2 linked regions of the Stratiformator vulcanicus genome follow. Each later gene encodes a partner of the first gene's protein in a complex. Links are inferred from orthologs where the notes say so. Each region holds a gene or a part of one and is shown in the gene's direction. Other genes may lie near its edges. The genes, in order: Pan189_RS06485 and trxA.

Evidence for each region.
Region 2: the proteins of Pan189_RS06485 (region 1) and trxA are in contact, whole or in part, in an NMR structure (PDB 2IPA), measured with the Bacillus subtilis proteins. The link is inferred for Stratiformator vulcanicus from one-to-one orthologs.

The regions. Positions count from the first base shown.
Region 1 is NZ_CP036268.1:1,688,403-1,698,876, forward strand. Bases 2,805-5,747 are described here. They hold Pan189_RS06485 (arsenate reductase ArsC), read left to right. Parts: upstream 2,805-4,018; coding sequence 4,019-4,477; downstream 4,478-5,747. Other genes in these bases: Pan189_RS06480 (mechanosensitive ion channel family protein), read left to right, coding at 2,966-3,934; Pan189_RS06490 (aquaporin), read left to right, coding at 4,477-5,190. Also shown: excinuclease ABC subunit UvrA, read left to right, coding at 1-106; Pan189_RS06470 (autotransporter outer membrane beta-barrel domain-containing protein), read left to right, coding at 267-1,613; Pan189_RS06475 (methyltransferase), read left to right, coding at 2,006-2,755; pta (phosphate acetyltransferase), read left to right, coding at 5,969-8,053; Pan189_RS06500 (acetate kinase), read left to right, coding at 8,361-9,545; Pan189_RS06505 (transposase), read left to right, coding at 10,154-10,474. UniProt on the Bacillus subtilis protein: Catalyzes the reduction of arsenate [As(V)] to arsenite [As(III)]. In vitro, can dephosphorylate para-nitrophenyl phosphate (pNPP).
Region 2 is NZ_CP036268.1:1,088,440-1,098,877, forward strand. Bases 2,464-5,370 are described here. They hold trxA (thioredoxin), read left to right. Parts: upstream 2,464-3,705; coding sequence 3,706-4,035; downstream 4,036-5,370. Other genes in these bases: Pan189_RS04135 (hypothetical protein), read right to left, coding at 2,464-3,431; Pan189_RS04145 (coiled-coil domain-containing protein), read left to right, coding at 4,211-5,370. Also shown: pduL (phosphate propanoyltransferase), read right to left, coding at 1-303; Pan189_RS04125 (DeoR/GlpR family DNA-binding transcription regulator), read right to left, coding at 347-1,099; purN (phosphoribosylglycinamide formyltransferase), read right to left, coding at 1,372-2,046; more of Pan189_RS04135, read right to left, coding at 2,043-2,463; more of Pan189_RS04145, read left to right, coding at 5,371-6,610; energy-dependent translational throttle protein EttA, read right to left, coding at 6,637-8,313; Pan189_RS04155 (putative molybdenum carrier protein), read right to left, coding at 8,387-8,860; Pan189_RS04160 (hypothetical protein), read right to left, coding at 9,058-9,456; ybiA (riboflavin biosynthesis intermediates N-glycosidase), read right to left, coding at 9,706-10,155. UniProt on the Bacillus subtilis protein: Participates in various redox reactions through the reversible oxidation of its active center dithiol to a disulfide and catalyzes dithiol-disulfide exchange reactions.

The DNA.
Region 1 (10,474 bases):
AGTTACCGCGGGCGCGAAAGGTGACGTTGTGAAGCTTCGGTTTACTTCGCGCGCTCAGGTTTCGTCGGCGAAGCTTCGCTCGTTTCTTGCGGAGCGGCTTTCTTGAGCCGCAATGCCGATCTTTTCGCGTCGTCCGGGATGTGAATTCCGAATGTTCGGGTCAAGACGACTCTAGCGATTCTGACTCATCTGCCGATAAGACCGGTAATCAGGGCCGCGCCGTGCGCGGACCGCTCGATTTTCGGATTTGACCGCCGAGAGCTGATATGCAGTGGACGTACCCGACCGTCCGAAAAGCGTCGCTCGCAACCGTTTTGACGGTTGCGACGATCGTTCCTTCGGTCGCCCACGGACAGACCGATCTGAGAACCGTTTCCCGGACGGTCAACCAACGTTCGGTTGCGAATGCTTTGGAGACGATTCGTCCGACCGTCAGTCCGGGCGATGACATGTTCGAAGTGATCGATTCGTTTGAGAATCCGGGGATCACTCCCGCCGAACAGCGCGAGGGGTTGCAGATGCTCAGCGGCGAGGCCGTCGCCGGCGTCTTTGCCCCGCGGCTGGCATTGACCCGGCAATTCGATCGCATGCTGCTCGAACAAATTCGCCCGATCGGTCCGGAGCGACCGGGGCAAATCATCGGCGCGCCCGCCGTCGGCGGCTATTCCGGCGGAGCGATCGTTCGCGGCCAAAGTGCCTGCAAAGATTGCGGGGACGTGGGCTGCGGCAATTGGGGGGCCTGCGGGTCGCGGGCGTACTATCGCAACCCGCGACCCAGTACGTGGGCTCGTCTGTTCGCGTACGATTCGCAAGTCGACAGCGATCCGAACGACCCAATCGGGTTTGACTCGGACGCCTACGGTGTGCTGACGGGAATCAGCATTCCGTTCGGCGATTCGCTCTTGCTCGGTGGTGCGTTCGGCTACGCCAACGGGGAATTTGATCCGGATAACCGGCTCGGCGGCGTTGATTCCGACACCTATCGCGGCAGTTTATTCGGTCGTTTTCTCGGTGACGACTTCTACATTCTCGGCAGCGTCAATTACGGGTACGACACCTTCGCGTCGAGTCGACGGCTCGAGTACTGCGACATCTTTCGATTCGCCAGCGCGACGGAATTCGATGCCCATAATTTCGATACGTCGTTCGAATTGGGGACGACGCTCCAACCGACCTGCAACGTCGCCGTGCAACCGCTGATCGGTTTCCGCTACATCCGACTTTGGCGAGACAGTTTCGTAGAGAATGGCGCGTCCGATGCCTCGCTGGCCTTCGGGTCGGCGGCGGTCGACGCGTTCGATTTTCGGCTCGGGGGTCGGGTCACCGGGCGTAGAGAACTTCGCCGGGGCCTGCTCTTTCTGCCCGAACTACGGGCTTGGTGGATGCACGATTTTCTGGCGGACCAGTCGACCACGACCGCCGCGTTCACCGGAGCACCGGGTGTGCCGTTCATTGTTCGCGGGGCGGCGGGGGACGATAACTTCGCGGTGCTCGGAGCCGGGGCGACCTTCGCCTTGTACAACACGACGGCCATCACCCTGCAATACGACACGGCGATGAGCGACGACGCGATGGTCCACGCGGGCAACGCCGGTCTGCTGTTCACCTGGTGAGTGGCTCAGAAGCGAACCCGACTTCTCTGATCGTCGAATTTTTCCTACCAATCCCGACTTCGTGTCTGTCTGTGATCGCATCGTTGGGTCAAGAGTGGCCCGGACAACGTCCGGGTCGCACAGCGGCAAGAGCACTCAGTCAAAGGTTTCCCATCCAATCCGGCATCGAATGTCGATTGTGGTCGGCAACTTAATGCTCTGGCAGCTGCGCTGCACGGACGTTGTCCGTGCCACTCAGATTTGACTCGTAGGTCATCGATGGGCGGGATGTTTGGGAATCAACACGTGGGAAGAATTCAGTGGCTTCGATCGTAGAGACCGCGAGAACTCAGAGACCGCCGGGCCGCTTGTCGATCGACCTCGGCAGAGTCTTGACATCGATACGCAATCGCGTGCGACCCTCGCCCGAAAAGCGTGACCGACGTCGACGGGCTCGGCTGACCGAGCGGGCCCTGCGAACGATCACCCCCGACGGTGTCGTTCGCCACGGCGTCTTCAAAGGTCTGAAATATCCGCGGTTGAAGTCGTCCGGAAGTGCGCTGTTTCCGAAGCTGCTCGGCAGCTATGAGCGGGAGTTGCATCCCCTGCTCGAACGCATCTGCAAAACGCCGTACACAGACGTCGTCGATATCGGCTGTGCCGAGGGCTATTACGCGGTCGGTCTCGCGATGCGGTTGCCGCGGGCCACGATTCACGCCTTCGATACGAATCCGAAGGCGGCGCGGCTGTGCCGGAAAATGGCCGAACTCAACGGTGTGGCCGATCGTCTGCGACTCGGTTCGACCTGCGATCGCGGCGTGCTCGTTCAAATTCCCTTCCGCGGCAAGTCGCTGATCGTCAGTGACTGCGAGGGCTATGAGAAAACACTGTTCAATGCTCGATCGGTCGCGGCGATTGCCGGGCACGACGTGCTGATTGAAGTTCACGACAACTTCGACCCGTCGATCTCGCCGCACCTGCGAAGCGTGTTCGAAGCGACGCACGACATCGAAGTCATTTGCTCGATCGACGACCCCGAAAAGCCGCGGGTCTACCACTACGATGAGTTGGAAGCGTTTGACGTCGCGACCCGCCAAACGCTGCTCGCCGAAAAACGCGGAGCACCCATGGAGTGGTTTTTTTGCCGTTCGCGAGCGGCCTAGAGCAGATTCCTGCTATCTGTAGCGGCTATCGGACGCACAACGCCTACAAAATTTGAAGAATCGCCGCCGGAAACCGCTACACTTACGGGAAATTCGCTCTAGAGGCTGATTCGGTTGAAGGCCTGCGGCGTGTCGCGGTATGACGCTGCATCAAAATTCCTTCGACCCCGACCGACCGGTTCGATCTCAGCCGGCCGATCAGCGCCCCCGATGCCCATGCAGAACGCGACGCCGCAGCCTGACGCGACGGAACAATCCGCAGGAAGTGCGACCGCGCCCGAGGGTCCTTCGACCGAGGAGATCGCGGCCGATCCGTTCGGCATCGTCCGGGACAGTCTGTCAGAACTCGTCGAAAGCACGATCGCTCACACGCCGTTGCTGATCGCGGGTCTGGTCGTTTTGATTCTGACGTGGCTCACGTCCAAGGTCGCTACAGCCATTTACAACCGGACGATCAGTCGCTCCAGAATGCGGGTCGGACTGGTATCGTTGCTGCGGCAATTGCTGCAGATCGGAATCTGGATTGCCGGCTTTCTGATCGCGGCCGTCGTGATGTTTCCCGGGATGACGCCGGCTCGGGCACTCGCATTGTTGGGCGTGGGTTCTGTCGCGATCGGCTTCGCGTTCAAAGATATCTTCGAGAACTTCTTCGCGGGGATGCTGATCCTGTGGCGGTTCCCGTTCGACCCCGGTGACTTCATCGAATGCGAAGGCATCACCGGGAAGGTCGAAGCGATCACGATTCGGCTCACGCTTGTGCGTCAGCCGGACGGCCAGATCGTGACGGTGCCGAACGGCATGTTGTTCAAGAACCCGGTGCGGGTCTTAACCGAGCGGAATACACGACGCATCAGTTTAAGTGTCGGCTTGCCGTACGACTGCGATTTGTCACAGGCGAAAGGGATCATTTTGGAAGCGGTCAAGAAGTGTTCGACGGTCAAAGGGCCGACCGCTGTCCGGGTACTCGGAGCAGAATTCGGTGGGTCATCGATCAATTTCGATGTGCTGTGGTGGACTTCGACCTCTCCGATGGACGAGCGGGAATCGCGCGATGAAGTGCTGATCGCGATCAAAACCGCGCTCGACGAAGCCGGCATCGAAATCCCGTTTCCGCAGCGCACGCTCACCTTCGGGGAGCCGGTGTCGGTCCTGCGAAACGACGAGGGCCAGGACGGCTGAGCGAACGTTCCGCCGCGACTTGCAATCCACTCGCAAGACCGACACGATTCCGCGCCTGTCACTTATTCAATCGCGGAGTCATTCATGGCCGATCAACGCGGGCGACCGCGAGTTTTGTTTTTGTGTACCGGCAATTCCTGCCGCAGCCAAATGGCCGAAGGCTGGGCCCGGTCGTTGCTTGATTCCGACATCGATGCGTGCAGCGCCGGGGTCGATCCGAACAAGCTCAATACCCTTGCCGTCAAAGTGATGGACGAGGCGGGGATCGATATCAGTGCCCACGAGAGCAAGGCGATCGACGCCTGCGAGCCGGACACAATCGATCTGGTGGTCACCGTGTGCGGACACGCAGACGAGACCTGCCCCACATTTCCCGGCAAAACGACGATCGTGCATCGGCCATTCGATGACCCGCCGAAGCTGGCCGCGGATGCGAAGTCAGAAGACGAGGCCCTGCCGATTTATCGACGCGTCCGCGACGAGATCAAATCGTTCGTCGAGGGGTTGCCGGCACTGCTGCGTGAGCACGGATTGCAGCAATAATGAGTACCCCCTCGGATAGCCCGACCGCATTGGCCCGCATGGCGCTGGCCGAATTCATCGGGACATATTGCCTGGTATTCGCCGGTTGCGGGGCGATCGTATTCGACAGCCTGACCGCTGGCGCGGTTGGGAATGCGGGGATCGGACTGACGTTCGGCCTGATCGTGATGGCGATGATTTATGCCGTCGGCGACGTCTCAGGCGCGCATTTGAATCCGGCCGTGTCGCTCGGATTTCTCGCGGCCCAGCGTCTGCAATTTGCTCGATTCGTCTGCTTCGTCATCGCACAATTCGCCGGTGCGATCGCGGCGGCGGCCACTTTGAAAGGCCTGTTCCCTTTTGCAGAAACACTCGGGCAAACGAATCCGGCTGACATCGGCGGTCGGATACTGGCCTTCGAATCATTCGTGCTTGAGGCGATTTTGACAGCGATCCTGATGTTCGTCATTCTGCGTGTGGCGACCGGATCGAAAGAGCAGGGACTGATGGCGGGGGTCGCGGTCGGGGGCGTTGTCGCGTTGGAAGCGATGTTCGCCGGCCCGATCTGCGGGGCCTCAATGAATCCGGCCCGTTCGCTCGGCCCGGCTTTATTGGCGGGTGATCTGCAGCACCTCGGAATTTATTTCGGCGGACCTCTGCTCGGCAGCCTGCTCGCGGTCCCGCTCTACTTCTTATTGAGACGGCCGATGGAACACCCTTCGGAGGTTCAATGAGGAAGCCTCGCAATCTCGCTAGCCCGACGCGCCAGCGAGGCCGTCAGGTTTCGATTGCGATGCACCGGCGCGAGCTTCGCCCCGTCTTCGGAAATTTGCGGGCTAGACTTTGTTGGGAGTTCCGAAGTGTCTCGGCCGGAATGAAACTTCGGCCTCGCTTGCGCGTCGGGCTATCGGTAATTCGCCGGATCACTCGGTGACGGCTTTTGGCTGATAATACGATCGCTTCGATCGATCGACCCGCTTACTTCGTGCGCGGCTTGTCTTGAGGGCGCTTCCATGCTCGCTAGCCCGACGCGCCAGCGAGGCTGTCAGGCTTTGATTGGAATCGTCCTTGGCGAGCCCGGTAACAACTAAGTCAACTGGTGAGCCAAGAAAGGCGACAGGATTTTGAAATAAGTTGGCCGGAATGATTTTCGGCCTCGCTCGCGCGTCGGGCTAGAGGGGATTCGACAGATCAATCGGCGACGCTCTTGGAATGAAATTACGATCGCTTCGATCGATCGACCCGCTTACTTCGTGCGCGGCTTGTATTGAGGGCGCTTCCACGCTCGCTAGCCCGACGCGCCAGCGAGGCTGTTGTTGTAACCTCTTCGCCCTGCATCATACGTCGGGCGGTCTGCATCAGCCTCAAATTATTTCGACCCGCGATTTGTGATCACATTTGGATGCGGGCATGTGTTCGGAGCGCCGCTTGCTTTCCGGCCGGGCATTCCCATAAATCATCGATCGACCGGATGTCCGGTGAAGTCGGAATGCCTGTGGCGGGTAAGAAATCATGGCTGAGAGTGTGTACGTCGCGACGTCTGAATCGCGGACGGGCAAGAGCATGGTCGCGTTGGGCGTCATGGAGGTGGCCAGTCGCCACACGAATCGGCTGGCCTTCTTCCGACCGATCGTAAGTTCGACGCCGGAGGCCGATCAGAGCCTGACGCTGATGCGGACCCGCTATCAATTGCCCCATGACCCGCAGCGACTCTACGGGATGAACCGCGAGCAGGCCCGCGAACTCTTGGCGGCCGATCGCGTCGACGAACTCATCAAGATCGTCTTGCAGAAATATCAGTCGCTCAAGGCGGAGTCCGATTTCGTCGTGCTGGAGGGGACGAGCTTTCACGGTCTCGCCCCGGCTTACGAGTTCGACTTAAATGCGAGCCTGGCGGCGAATCTCGGGTGCAACGTGCTGCCGGTCCTGTCGGCGCGTGACAAGCGAGATTCCGACGTGAGCGATGCGCTGCTAATCGTGCTCGATCAGTTGGCGGACCGGAATTGTGAAGTCGTCGCCGCGATCGTCAATCATGCTTCACCGGAGAGATTGGACCGGCTGCAGGCGCGGCTGTCGAACATCTCTCCCGACGGCATTCCGGTCTACCTTGTGCCTGGGGACCCGGTTCTCGATAAGCCGACGCTTGGCGAAATTGCCGTAGCGATCGAAGCCGAGTTGCTCTTCGGCGACCCGTCGGGACTCGATCGCGAAGTTCGCAAGTATGTCGTTGCGGCGATGCAGGTGCCGCACTTTTTGGAGCGACTCAAGGAAGGCAACCTGGTTATCACTCCGGGAGACCGGTCCGACATTCTGCTTGCGGCGATCACCAGCGTGCTTTCGAGCAACAGTCAGACGATCGCGGGTGTCGTGTTGACGGGCGGTCTCGTTCCGGAACCGGCGGTCAAAGCGGTTATTGCCGGCTTGGCACCGGTGCCGATCCTCGCGGTCAAGACCGACACATTCACGACGGCGATGGACGTCAACTCGGTCCCCGCGGTGCTGCGACCTGAGAACGAGCGAAAGATCGCCAGTGCGCTCGGCCTGTTCGAGCAATACGTCGATGCGACGGTTTTGGAACAGCGTTTGACCTCGGTCAAAACGTCTCGCGTGACGCCGTTGATGTTCGAGTACGAGCTGATTCGGCGAGCGCAAGCCGACGTCAAACGCATCGTTCTGCCGGAAGGGACGGAGCCGCGGATCTTGAAAGCCGCCGAAATCCTCCACCGCCGCCGGGTCGTCGACGTGACGCTGCTCGGAAACATCGACGTCATTCGCCGCGAAGCAACCGCGATCGGAATTGACTCCGACCAGTTTGAGCTCATCGACCCGGAACATTCCGACCTGCTCGAAGAATTCGGTGCGACCTATTTCGAATTGCGCAAGCACAAGGGTATGACCGAGGATGCCGCCCGGGATCGGATGCGCGACCTGAGCTACTTCGGCACGATGATGGTTCATCTCGGCAAGGCGGACGGGATGGTGTCCGGAGCGGTGCATACGACGCAGCACACGATTCGGCCGTCTTTCGAATTCATTAAGACGTCTCCGGGCGTATCGCTTGTTAGTAGCGTATTCTTTATGTGCCTGTCCGATCGTGTCCTCGTCTACGGCGACTGCGCGGTTAATCCGGATCCGACGGCCGAAGAATTAGCGGAGATTGCGATCAGCAGCGCCGTCACCGCTGAGTCATTCGGCATCGAGCCGCGCGTCGCGCTGCTGTCGTATTCGACGGGCGAAAGCGGCAAGGGGGCGGACGTTGATAAGGTCCGTAAAGCAACGGAACTCGCCCGGGGGCAGCGGCCCGACCTAAAACTCGAGGGACCGATTCAATACGACGCTGCCGTTGAGCCATCGGTCGCGCGGACGAAGCTTCCTGGTAGTGAAGTCGCCGGCCAAGCCAGTGTGCTGATCTTTCCGGATCTCAATACCGGTAACAATACTTATAAAGCTGTGCAGCGCAGCTCGGGCGCGGTCGCCGTGGGGCCGGTGCTACAGGGGCTGCGAAAACCGGTGAACGATCTGAGCCGCGGCTGCACCGTGCCCGACATCGTCAACACGGTCGCGATCACTGCGATTCAGGCACAAATGGGCGAGTAATTCGGAACCGTTGCGCTGCGCTCTCAACTCGTACTCCTGCGTTGAATGCCCTACGTGTGCGTACCGTTCCTGACGCACGGATGTCCGACGCACACCTGTCAGTTAACGGGCAAGAGCGTCTGCGGCTAATATACGTCGATCCGACTGCATGGGGTGCTGTCGATTGGTGCGTCGTGCAGACGGTGGCCGCTGATCGTGATGACTGAATCCGACATCTTGATTTCAAGCTGCCATTTGCAATAGCAATTTTATCGTCGGGACGTTCACAAAATCTATCTGATCTACAGTCTGTTCTAAGATATTCATCATGCTCCTTGTTCTGAATTCCGGCAGTTCCACGATCAAGTTCGAAATCTTCGCGACACCTGAAATCGGCTCCGTCGCCTCGGGTATTGTGGAGCGCATTGGTGAGGCGAAAGGACGTCTCGAACTGCGATGCGGCGGTGCGAAGATGACCGAGAAGAGTGCGGCCGCGAATCACCGCGAAGCACTCGAGCTGGTCTTCGAAGCACTGCGGGAGGCCGGGGTCCTTGGAGGAGGCATTGAGTGCCTGGGCGTCGGTCACCGCATCGTCCACGGCGGCGAGAGCTTCAGCGAACCGGTCGTCGTGTCGAAGGCGGTGATCGATAAGATTAAGAAGGCCGCGCCACTCGCACCGCTGCACAACCCCGCGGCGGTCGAGGGCATCAAAGCGGCCGGGCAGGTGCTGCCGGACGTTCCCCAGGTCGCCGTGTTCGATACGGCCTTTCATCAGACGATGCCGCCGCGGGCCTATCGATACGCGTTGCCCGCGTGGTGCTACCGCAAGCACGCGATTCGCCGCTACGGGATGCACGGCACCTCGCACGCCTACGTCGCCCGCCGCGCCGCCCGGCAGCTCCGAAAGCCGTTGGAAGAACTCAAGCTGATCACGCTGCACTTGGGCAATGGGGCCAGCGTCGCGGCGATCGATGGCGGCGAATGCGTCGACACCTCCATGGGGCTGACGCCTTTGGAAGGCCTCGTGATGGGAACCCGCAGCGGCGATCTCGACCCGGCGATCCCGATGTTTTTGATCCGCGAGACGGGTCGAACCGCCGAAGACATCGATCGACTTCTCAACAAGGAAAGCGGCCTGAAGGGCCTGTGCGGCGAGAATGACGTCCGCGGAATCGTGCAAAAAGCCGAGGCGGGCAACGAAGCGGCTGAACTGGCATTGGACATTTTCTGCTACCGCATTCGCAAATACATCGGTGCCTACCTGGCCGCATTGGGCGGTGCGGATGCGGTCGTCTTCACGGCCGGGATCGGAGAGAACTCCGCCGTCGTTCGCTCGCGCACGGTCCGAGGTTTGGAACAACTGGGGATCGTCTTCGATGAAGATCGAAATCTCGAAGCGGGTCGACGCGAGTTCTCCTTCCACGCCGACGAAAGCAACGTCCGACTGCTGGTCGTTGCCACAAGCGAAGAACGCGCGATCGCCGAAGCAACCTGGGAACTCGTCGGCGATTGAGAGTTCCGCCAAATTAGCCGAATAGCCCGACGCGCCAGCGAGGCCGTTCGGTTTCGATTGGGATCGCTGCGACTGAGCTCTAAAACGCCTTCGAAAATAGGCCTGTTGGAATTGATCGAAGGGGTTCGAACTCGCTCGACCAAAATGGTTTTACGGCCTCGCTCGCGCGTCGGGCTATCGGCGATTCGCCAAATCAATCGGTGATGATTTCCGGCTGTTGCTCAATCGCCTCGGATGATCCGCTTACTCCGTGCGCGGCTTGTTGAGGGGGCTCATGCATTACCAATAGCCCGACGCGCCAGCGAGGCCGTCAGGGTTCAATCGAATCTCTCCAAGTGAGCTTTGAAGCGTCTCAGGAAATCGGCCTGCGAGAATTGATTAAAGGAATTCGGATGCGCTCTACAAAGACGGTTTTCCGGCCTCGCTTGCGCGTCGGGGTATCGGCGAATTGGCAGATCAATCGGGAATGGTCTGAGCAGTCGCTGATTAGTCAGTTTCAACGTTGATGCGGTTTCGACTGCGAAAAAGCTCGCCCTCGCTCGCGAGTCGGGCTATCGTGACATTGGCTTGAACTCGAACGGGATCGGTGTTTCGGTACGGCATCAGTAATGAGCGACGTGATTGCCTACTTCCTGACTTGGACCACTTACGGCTCATGGATGCCCGGTGATGAGCGCGGATGGGTCGCGCGAGGTTGCGGTGAACAAGCACCGGACAGTCGCGTCAAAGAGATCGCGAATCGGATGATGGTGGAGTCGGAGGTCAAACTATCGCGAGACTGCCGAGAACTCGTCGAGCGCACAATCAACCGCCATTGTGAGATTAGGAATTGGCACCTGCATGCCTGCGCGGTCCGTTCGAATCACGTTCACGTGGTCGTGACGGCGGTCGATGTCGATCCGGCAAACGTCCGTGAGCAATTGAAAGCA
Region 2 (10,438 bases), 600 kb from region 1 along the record:
GGGGCCGAGGACACGGACGTTGGGAATCATCCGCTTGCGCGGCCCAACGACCATGACGGTCTCTTCCGCCGCGTAGTAGCCGTCTTGATAAAGGTCTTTTTGGGGCGTCAGGTCGTCTTTGCCGAAGAGAATTTGCACGTGCTCAGTCGTCAGGTGACAGTGCCGGGCGGAGATGTTCACGACGAGCGGATTCGCTGCTCCGGGAGCGGCGGCCGCTGGTGTGGCGCCGTTGAGTTTCTTCGCGAGAATATCGCGGACGACGCGTTCGACATCCGGGCGATTCAGTGCGGCGAGTTGATTCATCGGGAAAGCTTCGGGTGGTTGCGTGTGCTGAATACGGTCTTAATTATGTGGCGACGGTCAGTGCGACTTGCTTGCTCTTAATGACATCGCGCCAGCGATCAGGCAGCGCGTCGTCGGTCACAATGCGATCGACCGCGTCGAAACTGCACAGCGGGCTGATCGCCGAGCGTCCGAACTTTGCGCTGTGAGCGGCGACGATGACCTCGTCAGCGGTGTCGATCATTCGCCGCTCCATGTCGACAAGCAGCGTGTTCTTATTGAACAGCCCCTGCTCGGTGACGCCGCCGACGCCCATCACGAGGCGGCGGACGCGAACGCCTGAGAGTGCCGCCAAGGCCATGGGGCCAAGGGCGACACCGCTTGAGCGATCAATAATTCCGCCGATCATCATCAGTTCGATTTCCGGCCGGTGGGCGAGGATGTTCGCGATGGGCAGTGAGTTGGTCACAATTTGAAGGTGCATTGATTCTAGACGTCGGGCGACCTCGATTGCGGTCGTTCCGGCGTCCAGCAGGATGGCGTCGCCCGGTTCAAACAACCGCACGACCGCCGCTGCGATCTTCCGTTTTTCTTCCATCGATTCGGTCCGCAGGTCTTCGAATGGCTGTTCGGTGTCGTCGATGACCGCCGCGCCGCCGCGAGTTCTGCGAACCTGTCCAATTCTGTCAAGATGTTCCAAATCCCGTCGTACCGTCGATTCACTGGCTCCAACCCGATCGGTCAGCACCTGCAGCGAAATAAAGCCGGAATCCTCGATTTCCTTGAGGATTTTCGCTCTTCGCTCATCGACAATCATCACCGACTCCGACCGGCAGGGACACTGTTACCTTCCTATCTTTCCACCAAAATCAATCAAAAGCAATCATATCGCATCATGTTTGCGCAAAATTAATCAAAATGTGTTGATTGGTTATGGGTGGAACACGGTGTCTGCGCAAACTTAGATTGCACAACCGCCGCGCAAGCCGTTGCATTTCGGCAACATGCAAATTTGAAGAGGCCGCGCGTCCATCGCCGATACAGTCGGCACGACCGGCGTCACACGCGGCTCTGGGGGCGTCGTGCTGCTCAGACCGGTCGCACGCGGACACGGTTGCCGGCAATCTCCAGCCGGCCCGAGGCGAACAGCCGCACGGCTTCGGGATAGGCCTCGCACTCGGCGGCAAAGACCCGGGCAGCCAGCGAGTCGGCGGTATCCTGGGGCAGTACTGGGACCGTGCGTTGAAGGATGATCGGCCCGTGGTCGTATTCGTTATCGGCGAAGTGGACCGTACAACCGCTGACCTTCACACCCCGTTCGATCGCGGCGCGATGCACGTGCTCGCCGTGATAGCCTTTCCCGCAGAAGGCCGGGATCAGCGACGGATGAATGTTGAGCACCCGGTAGGCGTAGCGTTCGGGGATCTCGATGAAGGCGAGAAAACCAGCCAGCAGCACGAGGTCGGCTTCAGCACGATCGATGGCCTCGAAGGTCGCTTCGCTGAAATCGGCGGTGCTTTCAAAGCCCTTGCGACGGATGACCTCGACCGGGACCTCTCGTGATCTCATCCGATCGATGCCCGCGCAATCGGGCCGGCTCGCAATGACGTTGACGAGTTCGGCGTCAAGTTCGCCGGCGACGATCAGGTCGTGCAGATTCACGACGGTCGTTCCGCCGCCTGAAATTAACGCGGCAAGGCGGATCGGCCGTGACAGTGGCTCGGCAAGCGGTCGGATCGCTTCTTCCCAATTCGGTTGGCTCATTCCGATTCCGGCAGGTCCAGTTGGGGAGAGTCGTCCGTCTGCCGCGTCTGTCTGAGTTTCGCCCGTGCCTGGCGATCAGAACGCTGGGCCAGAAATACCGACACGACGGCGACGGTCACAATGAAGATGAGTCCCGCGGAAAGCCAGAATGTCGGTGCATCGTCTGCCGGCTCCGCGAGCGGAACGACCGGCCCGGCAATAATGAGGGGGGCGATTCTCGCGGTGTCACGGGCCTGGTAACCGTAAAGCTTGAAAAAGTAGCCCACAATGCGGACCGGCCGCTGCAGGTCGTCTCCCATCGGAAACCCTTCCGGCAGGTCCGATGTCACGATGACAGCCGGATTCTGCTGGGAATCGTCGGTGTACATCCAAAGCTCATAGAGCGTTTCGATGCCGAATTCGTTCGTATCAGCCGGATAGCTGATCGCTTTGCGAACGTGGCCGATCAATTCGACGGCCCGGCCTTCATAGGCTTCGGGGTTACTAAAGATGTCGACAAAGCGACGAAATGGAGCTTCCGCTTCGGTGGTGCCCTTGTAGCGGGGATCGGCCGCGCGCCGTTGTTGAAGGTACATTCTCGCGGCGTCCTGAAAATTTTCGGCGTCCGCTTGCCCGGCCCGCTCGACGAGCAGGTAATACAAATCACGTTCGGCCGGTGCGATTCCGAGCGTGCGATGCCGGACGTTCGCCCACAGGCCGGGTTCGACACCGACTTGTGACGGCGGCGGGACTGCGAGCGGTTCAAACTCACTGGCGATGATGCCGGGTCGCGAGGGCTCGTCCGCTTCGGAACTGACCAGTTTGAAGAACAGGCCCGTCAACTTGAGCATCTGGCCCGGTTCGGGAGGAGCAGCATTCTCCGGAAGCAGAACGATCGCCTGACGCCCGGACGCTCCGCTCACGGTCAGAACAATCGCACCCTCTCCCGGGGAGTCGCGTTCGACGCGACCCCGCACATGAATCGGCCGACCGCGATAGGTCTTGGGATATCGGAGCATGTCGGCATAGGGAGAGAAATCGGCGGGCGAACCCGAGAAGACGTCGAGCCGTCGCTCGCGAAATTCCTCGGCCGCCTCCCGAAGTACTTCCGCAGATTGATCTTCCAACTCCGCAAACAGTTCGGCCCGTCCCTGCTCCTCTTCGGTCCGGAACAGCGGTGTGCGGTCTTCCACAGCGGCCCACGAGTCATCCGCCGTTTCTTCTGCGGTGTTTTCCTGTCCGACCGCCGTTGTGAGCGGGACGAACTGGCAGACCGCCAACACAATCAAGCTCGGACACATCCATCGCATCTGATGAATTCGCCAAGGGGAGAGCCGGACGAGAACCTTCGCTTGCCCGAACGTCGATCGAGCAACGCGACCTCGGAAACTTGGAAAGGTAGACATGGGCATGATTTCGGTGATTTTTGGGGGACGATCTCGGGCCATTCGCTCGACTGTCGAGGCTTGCCGACACGGCTCACGGCTCTGACGGATGTCAATGTTTTGCTTTGGCTTACAACAAATCTGCTCTGCGATAGCACGTTGACACGGCTGATACGATCTTTATAATCCGCGCGATTGCCGGATAGCGACCGTCTGTCGGGAGTTCGACGTACGTGACCTGACTGCTAACCGATCGGATTGTCCGCGGATTCCCCGCGGACCGGAAGGGTGAAACATGGCGGAAAATGTAATGGAGTTTACTGACTCGAACTTCGAGTCCGATGTCCTCTCGGCTGGTGAGCCGGTCCTCGTCGACTTCTGGGCCCCCTGGTGCGGTCCTTGCCGAATGCTCGCCCCGACCGTCGAGCAGATCGCCGACGAGTACTCGGGGCGCGTCCGCGTCGGCAAGGTCAACACCGACGAAAATCCCGCTGTCGCGTCGAAGCACAACATCAGCTCGATTCCGACGGTGATGCTGTTCAAGGGTGGCGAGGTCGTTGAGACGTCAATCGGTGTTGCGCCGAAAGAGAAGCTGTCGACCATGATCGACAACCACCTCAGCTGATTGAAGCCTTTGGAAATATTGAAGCACGAACGGCCGCGGAGAAACGGTGATGTCTCTCGCGGCCGGTTGCCGGATCGGCAGGATGCTGATCGAGAAGATTGAGTGCCGGCTGGTCAAGGTCGCTCGCGACTGCGACTGTCGGCTTCGTTGACTTTCAGGGAACGGAATCCCTTTCATGGCTCGCTCCAGCGGTAACGCGCCCGATTATTCGCGCGACCTTGATCACAGTCACGCGGCGCATTTCCGGTTTGATCTGGAAGAGCCCGAGCCGATCGGATCATCGCCGTCGGCCTCCGGTCGCCCGATTTCCGACGCCGAGCTGCGTCGCCGCGAACAAGCCGTTATTGAGCAACTCTCTCTGCTGGAGCAGGAGCAGCGGCGATTCCGACTTGAGTACCAAAGCACGATCGACGAACGCGGTCGGCACGAAGCACGGATGAAGTCGGCCGAACTCGACCTGAAACGCCGCTCCGACGAACTCGATGAGAAGTTCGCGCGATGCGATGAGTTTCTGACGCAGGTCGAACAGCAGCAGCGCGCCCTCGAAGAGGAGCGACGCCGGCTCGACGAAGAACGGGACGCCGCCGCTCAGGATGCCGAGCAGCACGCCACCGAAAGTCTCGAAGAACAGAAGAAGCGGCTCGAAGCGGAACTGAAAGCTGAAACAGCGGCCGAACGCGAAGAGCTGCGTGCTCGAAAGGACGAACTCGATCGGAAAATTGCGGAGCAGGATTCGTTTCGCGAGAAGGCCCTCGCCGAACTCAGGCAGGGCTGGGACTCCGAGCGGGCCGAACTGCGACGGCAATTGACTTCGAAGCTGATCGAAGAATTGGATGCCGATCGAAAGTCACTTGTCGAGGAACGAGAGCGATTCGAAGCCCGCTGCGCTGCCGAGCGTGGCGAGTTGGAACATGAGCGTGAATTGCAGGATCGGGCCCTGCAGCAGTCCGTTCAGGAGGTGGAGCGTCTCAAAGCCACCGCCGCCCATCAGGCCCGCGAGGCCCGCGCTGAACTTGACGTGGAACTGCAGCAGCTCCGCGATCAAGCCGAGGCCGAGTTGCAGGCTGATCGGAATCAGTGGCAGGAGGACCGCGATCGCTTCGAGGAGACCGTCAAACTGAAGTATGCGGAAGAAGCCGAGCAGATTCAGAAGGACCGCGAAGAATTCGAGCAATACCGGTCCGCCGAGCTGGAACGTCTCGAGTCGGAGCGGCAATCGTCACGGGAGCAAATTGCCGAAGAGCGTGAACGCTGGCACGAAGAACACGCGACCGAGACCTCGAAGCTCGAACAACGCCTCGCCGAAGTCGACACGTTCGTTGATGAAACCGAGCGGCAGGTCGGCGAATGCCGGGCGAAAGCCGAAGCGGAGATCGCGGAACAGCGGCAACGTGCCCAGGCCGAACTCGATGCCGCTCGCTCGGAGCAGGACGAGGAACTGGCCGACCGGCGAGCCGCATTCGAACGCGAAATGGAAGCCCGACAGACCGCGTTGACCGAAGAGCGCGAGGTCATGGAAAACCGGTTTCATTTCCGCGAACAACACCTCGAGAAGACTCGCACAGAACTGGAGCTGGCCCGAGACGAACTGAGCCGTCGATTGCAGGCGGGCCAGACATACGTCACCGAAGCCGCCGAGCAGCATCGGTTGCGATACGCGCAGCTCCAACGCATGCGAGACCGACTTGACGAACGGGAACGCTCGCTGGAGCGTGAAAAACAGGTGTTGGCCGAGATGCGTCGCGTCGTATCGGCCGACCGCGAGGCGTTCGACGAGCGCGCCGCAGCGGAAGATACCGCTTGGAAACATCGGCGCGAGAGCGATCAGGCGGAGATGCTTAAGCGGCGCGATGTGATCAGTGCCCACGAGGAGGAACTCGCGGCGCGACGATCTCGACTCGACCGACTGAAAGAAGAACTCGACCGCACGCACCGCGAGAATCTCGAACTGCGGGTCGCCGCTGAAGAAGCGTGGGTCAAATTCAACAGGGCCGCCGGTCCCGACGAATCGCAGCGGCGAATTGCTGCCGCTCGCAAAGAGGTCGGCAACTACATCGCCCAACAGGAGCAAAGTCTGGCCGCCGAGCGCGAACGCGTTTCCGCCGAGCGCGATGCGATCGAGTCATTGGTGACTCAGCACGAAGAGCAGCGACGGGTGCTGGCGCACTGGTATCGTGATCGCGAAGAGGCACTGGTGCGGCGGGACGCGGAGCTTCGACGTCAGACCGACGAAGCGCGGACTATCGCGGACCAATGGTCGTCGGCTCAGCAACACTGGCTCAACGAGAAATCACACGCCGAGAAAGTCATCCGCGATTTAATATCGCAGGTTGAAACGGGCGACGATCCGGCTCGGCTTCCGGAGCCACCCGCAGCCGAGCAGCTTTGGCTGCCACCCGGCCTGACCCTGCCCCAACAGGCAGGCGGAGACGAGTCCGTCGCGTCGGGGGATGTCGTCGGCTTGACCCATTCGCTGTCCGAAGAGGAACCCACGAACCGGCAGGAAAATCCCGACGAGCCTGATAAACCGCGGCTGCTGCGGCTTCCCCACGAAGATGATCGGTCCGTCGCCTGACCCCTTAACCGCAGTTCAATTCATGGTCAGCTTCTGCTGAAGTTTTTGAAGCGGATGCGGTGCGGCTGGTCGGCCTCGGCTCCCAGCCGTTCGTGTTTATTCGCCTCGTAGGAATCGAAGTTCCCTTCGTGCCAGTAGACCTGGCTGTCACCCTCGAAGGCGAGGATGTGCGTCGCGACGCGATCGAGGAAGTATCGATCGTGACTCGAAACCATCACGCAGCCGGCGAAGTTGCTGAGGCCCTCTTCGAGCGACCGTAGCGTGTCGACGTCGAGGTCATTCGTCGGTTCATCGAGCAGAATCAAGTTGCCGCCGGAGCGAAGCACCTTCGCCAAGTGAACCCGGTTGCGTTCCCCGCCCGAGAGCACACCGACTTTGACCTGCTGGTCGGTTCCTTTGAAGTTGAACCGGTTGCAATAGGCCCGCGTGTGGAGCTTGTGGCCGCCCAGTTCGATGAAGTCCGTTCCGCCGCTGATCTCTTCGTAGACAGTCTTGTCCGGATCAAGCGTGTCGCGTGACTGATCGACGTAGGCGAGCTTCACGGTATCGCCGACGCGCAGCGTCCCGGAGTCGGGTTCCTCCAACCCCATGATCATCTTGAACAGGGTCGTCTTACCCGCCCCGTTCGGACCGATCACACCGATGATGCCCCCGCGGGGCAGCCGGAATGTGAGGTCTTCATAGAGCAGCTTATCGCCGAACGCCTTCGTGACATGTTCGCAATCGACGACGAGCGTGCCGAGCTCCGGCCCGGGGGCGATTTGGATGACGGTATCATCGTCCCGCGTGTCGAACTGCTCGTTCCGCATTTCTTCGTAGCGCTGGATTCGGGCCCGGTTCTTGGTTCCGCGGGCTTTCGGCGAGGTATTGATCCAGTCGAGCTCCTGTTTCAGCATCCGATCGCGCTTCGACTGCCGCTTCTCCTCGACCTTGATCCGGGCCGCCTTCTGCTTGAGCCAGCCGGAGTAGTTCCCCTCGAACGGAAACGCCTTGCCCTTGTCGAGTTCGAGAATCCACTGCGCGACGTTGTCGAGGAAGTACCGATCATGCGTTACCGCGACGACGGTCCCGGCGAAGTTCTCGAGGTACTTCTCCAGCCACAGGACCGACTCGGCGTCGAGGTGGTTGGTCGGTTCGTCCAGCAGCAGGATGTCTGGGCTTTCGAGCAGCAACCGACACAACGCGACGCGACGCTTCTCACCGCCGGAAAGATTGCCGATGACCGCATCGTCCGGCGGCACGCGAAGCGCATCTTTGGCGATATCGACGGTGCGGTCGATTTCCCACAGATTCGCCGTATCAATTTTGTCCTGCACAACGGCCTGTTCCTCGAGCAACGCCTCCATCTCTTCGGGCGACATCTCCTCGCCGAGCTTCATGTTGATTTCGTTGAATCGCTCCAGAATCGCATTGGCTTCGGCGACCCCCTCGGCGATCGACTCCTCGACAGTCTGGTCGGGATTCAGCTTCGGCTCCTGATGGAAGAAGCCGATCTTCACGCCTTTGGCCGGTTCGGCCTTCCCCATGAAGTCCTTGTCATCACCGGACATAATTCTCAGCAGCGTACTCTTGCCGGTCCCGTTCTTGCCGAGGACGCCGATCTTCGCACCGGGATAGAACGCCAGCCACACGTCGCTGAGCACTTCCGTCTCATCGTGAATCTTCGTGAGGCTTTCGATTGTGAAAATGTAATTCTGACCCATGATTTCCGTATAAACTCGACGAAATGTGTTTGAATTATTCCCGTTTAGCCGCGACCGCCAGGGATCACTCCGTCTACTCGTCGCCGAGCATTCCGAACAGCAATCGCAGATACGTCGCCGCCTCCGCCGCAATACCCGGGTGCGTGCTCTCGCGGGGACCGGCGATATTCAGAGCCGCGATTCTATTAGCTTTTACCCACCCGGCAACCTGACCGGCCGGCGGCGGGGCCGAAAGATCGACGAGCCGCACCGGCTTGTGCCGTTCCATCGCGAACTTCGCCGTCAGAAAGGTACCGCCCGAGACAACCCCGCGAAACAGAATCAGCGTCCCGTCAGAGTCCCGCACGTTGAGCTTCGTCCGCACCGCATAGTCGGGCGATTCAGTCTCCGTCAGCGGATACCGCTCACCGAGGACACCATCCTCCGCCCGTCGCCCGCGCGGACACCAACCCCGACAGGCAAGCCGCAACTCGAGGGCGACATCAAGTGCCGCCCGATCGACCCCGGTCTGCCCGCCGGAGATGATGGTGAGGGAGGAGATTTGCATCCCGGAAGAATAGCAATCGACGGACAGCCCAGCCCACCCGGGCCGGGTGCCGCACGTGCGAGCGGTGTGGATGAGCTAGATTACATTCGATTGCGGTTCGTCGATCAAACGGCGGCTTTTCGCTCAATCGCCTATCATTGCTCCTCGTCGCTTTGTGACCCGGCCCGAGATCAAGCAACCGGCCAATCTGGTTTGTATTAGTCAGTGAGCGACAAATTCGGTTCCGTAGAATTTGCACGAGCGATTTCCAGCCAAGCCTTTCGGAGTGCAAAGACGACCAATCCAAATCCGACCCACTCACAAAACTGAAGAAGCAGGAAGGTGATGAAATACTTTTGGTTTGCGAAGTCGCCCCCGCCTAATTCGCCGAACAGGACCGTTCGCATCCCCGGCACATAGGTAATAGCCGTCCAGGCAACTTGTCCAAACCACGACAGCGCGAATCCAATCACCGCGATTCGTGCCGACGCAGGGACCGCATAGCGAAATCGTAAGCTGATATAAAACCCGACAGTCGAGATCGCGATCGGCGGCAACGCTATTAAACCAAAGTTATAGAGCAAATTCGTCAGAATAGTGAAAAGTTCGAAAGGCATGGTTCACCCTCGGGAAAAGGCTCGAGTAGTCGGGCACGAGCGAGTGGGCCGGCGGACCCAACAGGGGTGCCTCCGACGCTAATGCAGCGTTGACGCTCAGACACCAATATTTTGAGACCTGTCGACAAACCAGCAATCCTCCGCTGATTGCGCGATTGCCGCAAGCTGAGTCGCGCCCGAGAAAATGGCGTTCACCTGCCTGGACCGGGTTTAACTGAATCGGATAGCAATCGTTACTGCTTCACAAAGTCAGCAACGCGCCGCACGTAGTTCCTCGCGCACTTCCATCAGGATGAGGCCCAGCCAATTTCGCCCGGAGCCGTCACCGCCATCGCCCCAGAATGCGTCGTTCGACGTGTGCTCAACAAGCTTTGCATCGCCGGTGCCGAGAAGCTTAATTCGCAATTCGTCATATTGCGCGAACTTGGCAATGACCGCGGCCCTCATGACCTCAATCTTAATAGACTCCCAGTCTTTACGAAGCGGTTTCTTACGGCTGCGTCCGAGCCGTGCTGCTTTCATCGGCGAATGGGCAAGACGTATTTCTTCCTGATATGCCGAATCAGCAAATTTGGCGGCCTGAAAATAGTGCTCGCTGGTCGGCCAGCGTTTTCCATCAAGCCGAATCGGGAACGCTGCGAAGTTCGAAAACTCCCCGTACTCGTCGGTCGTGCTGTAGAAGTTGATGACTTCGGACATGTCTGAATCGTCAGCCGATCGCCAAGCGCTTTTAATTTGGATCGCGGCCGTCGCGACCGAATTGCCAGACACCGTCTCGGCCCTCAATGTTCACGGCCCTTCGATTCAGAGCGAGTACGACCGAGCCCGTAGGGCCGTCTTACTAGAAGGTATTTCAATACCAGCCAGAGGCGCAAGCCGATGGTTGATCAACCAGCAATTTGCCCCGACGGCTTGCGCCTCGGGCTTGTATGCTGGGCGATTTGAAACCGCTCTTAGGAGATCGGACACTAGGAATCTGTTA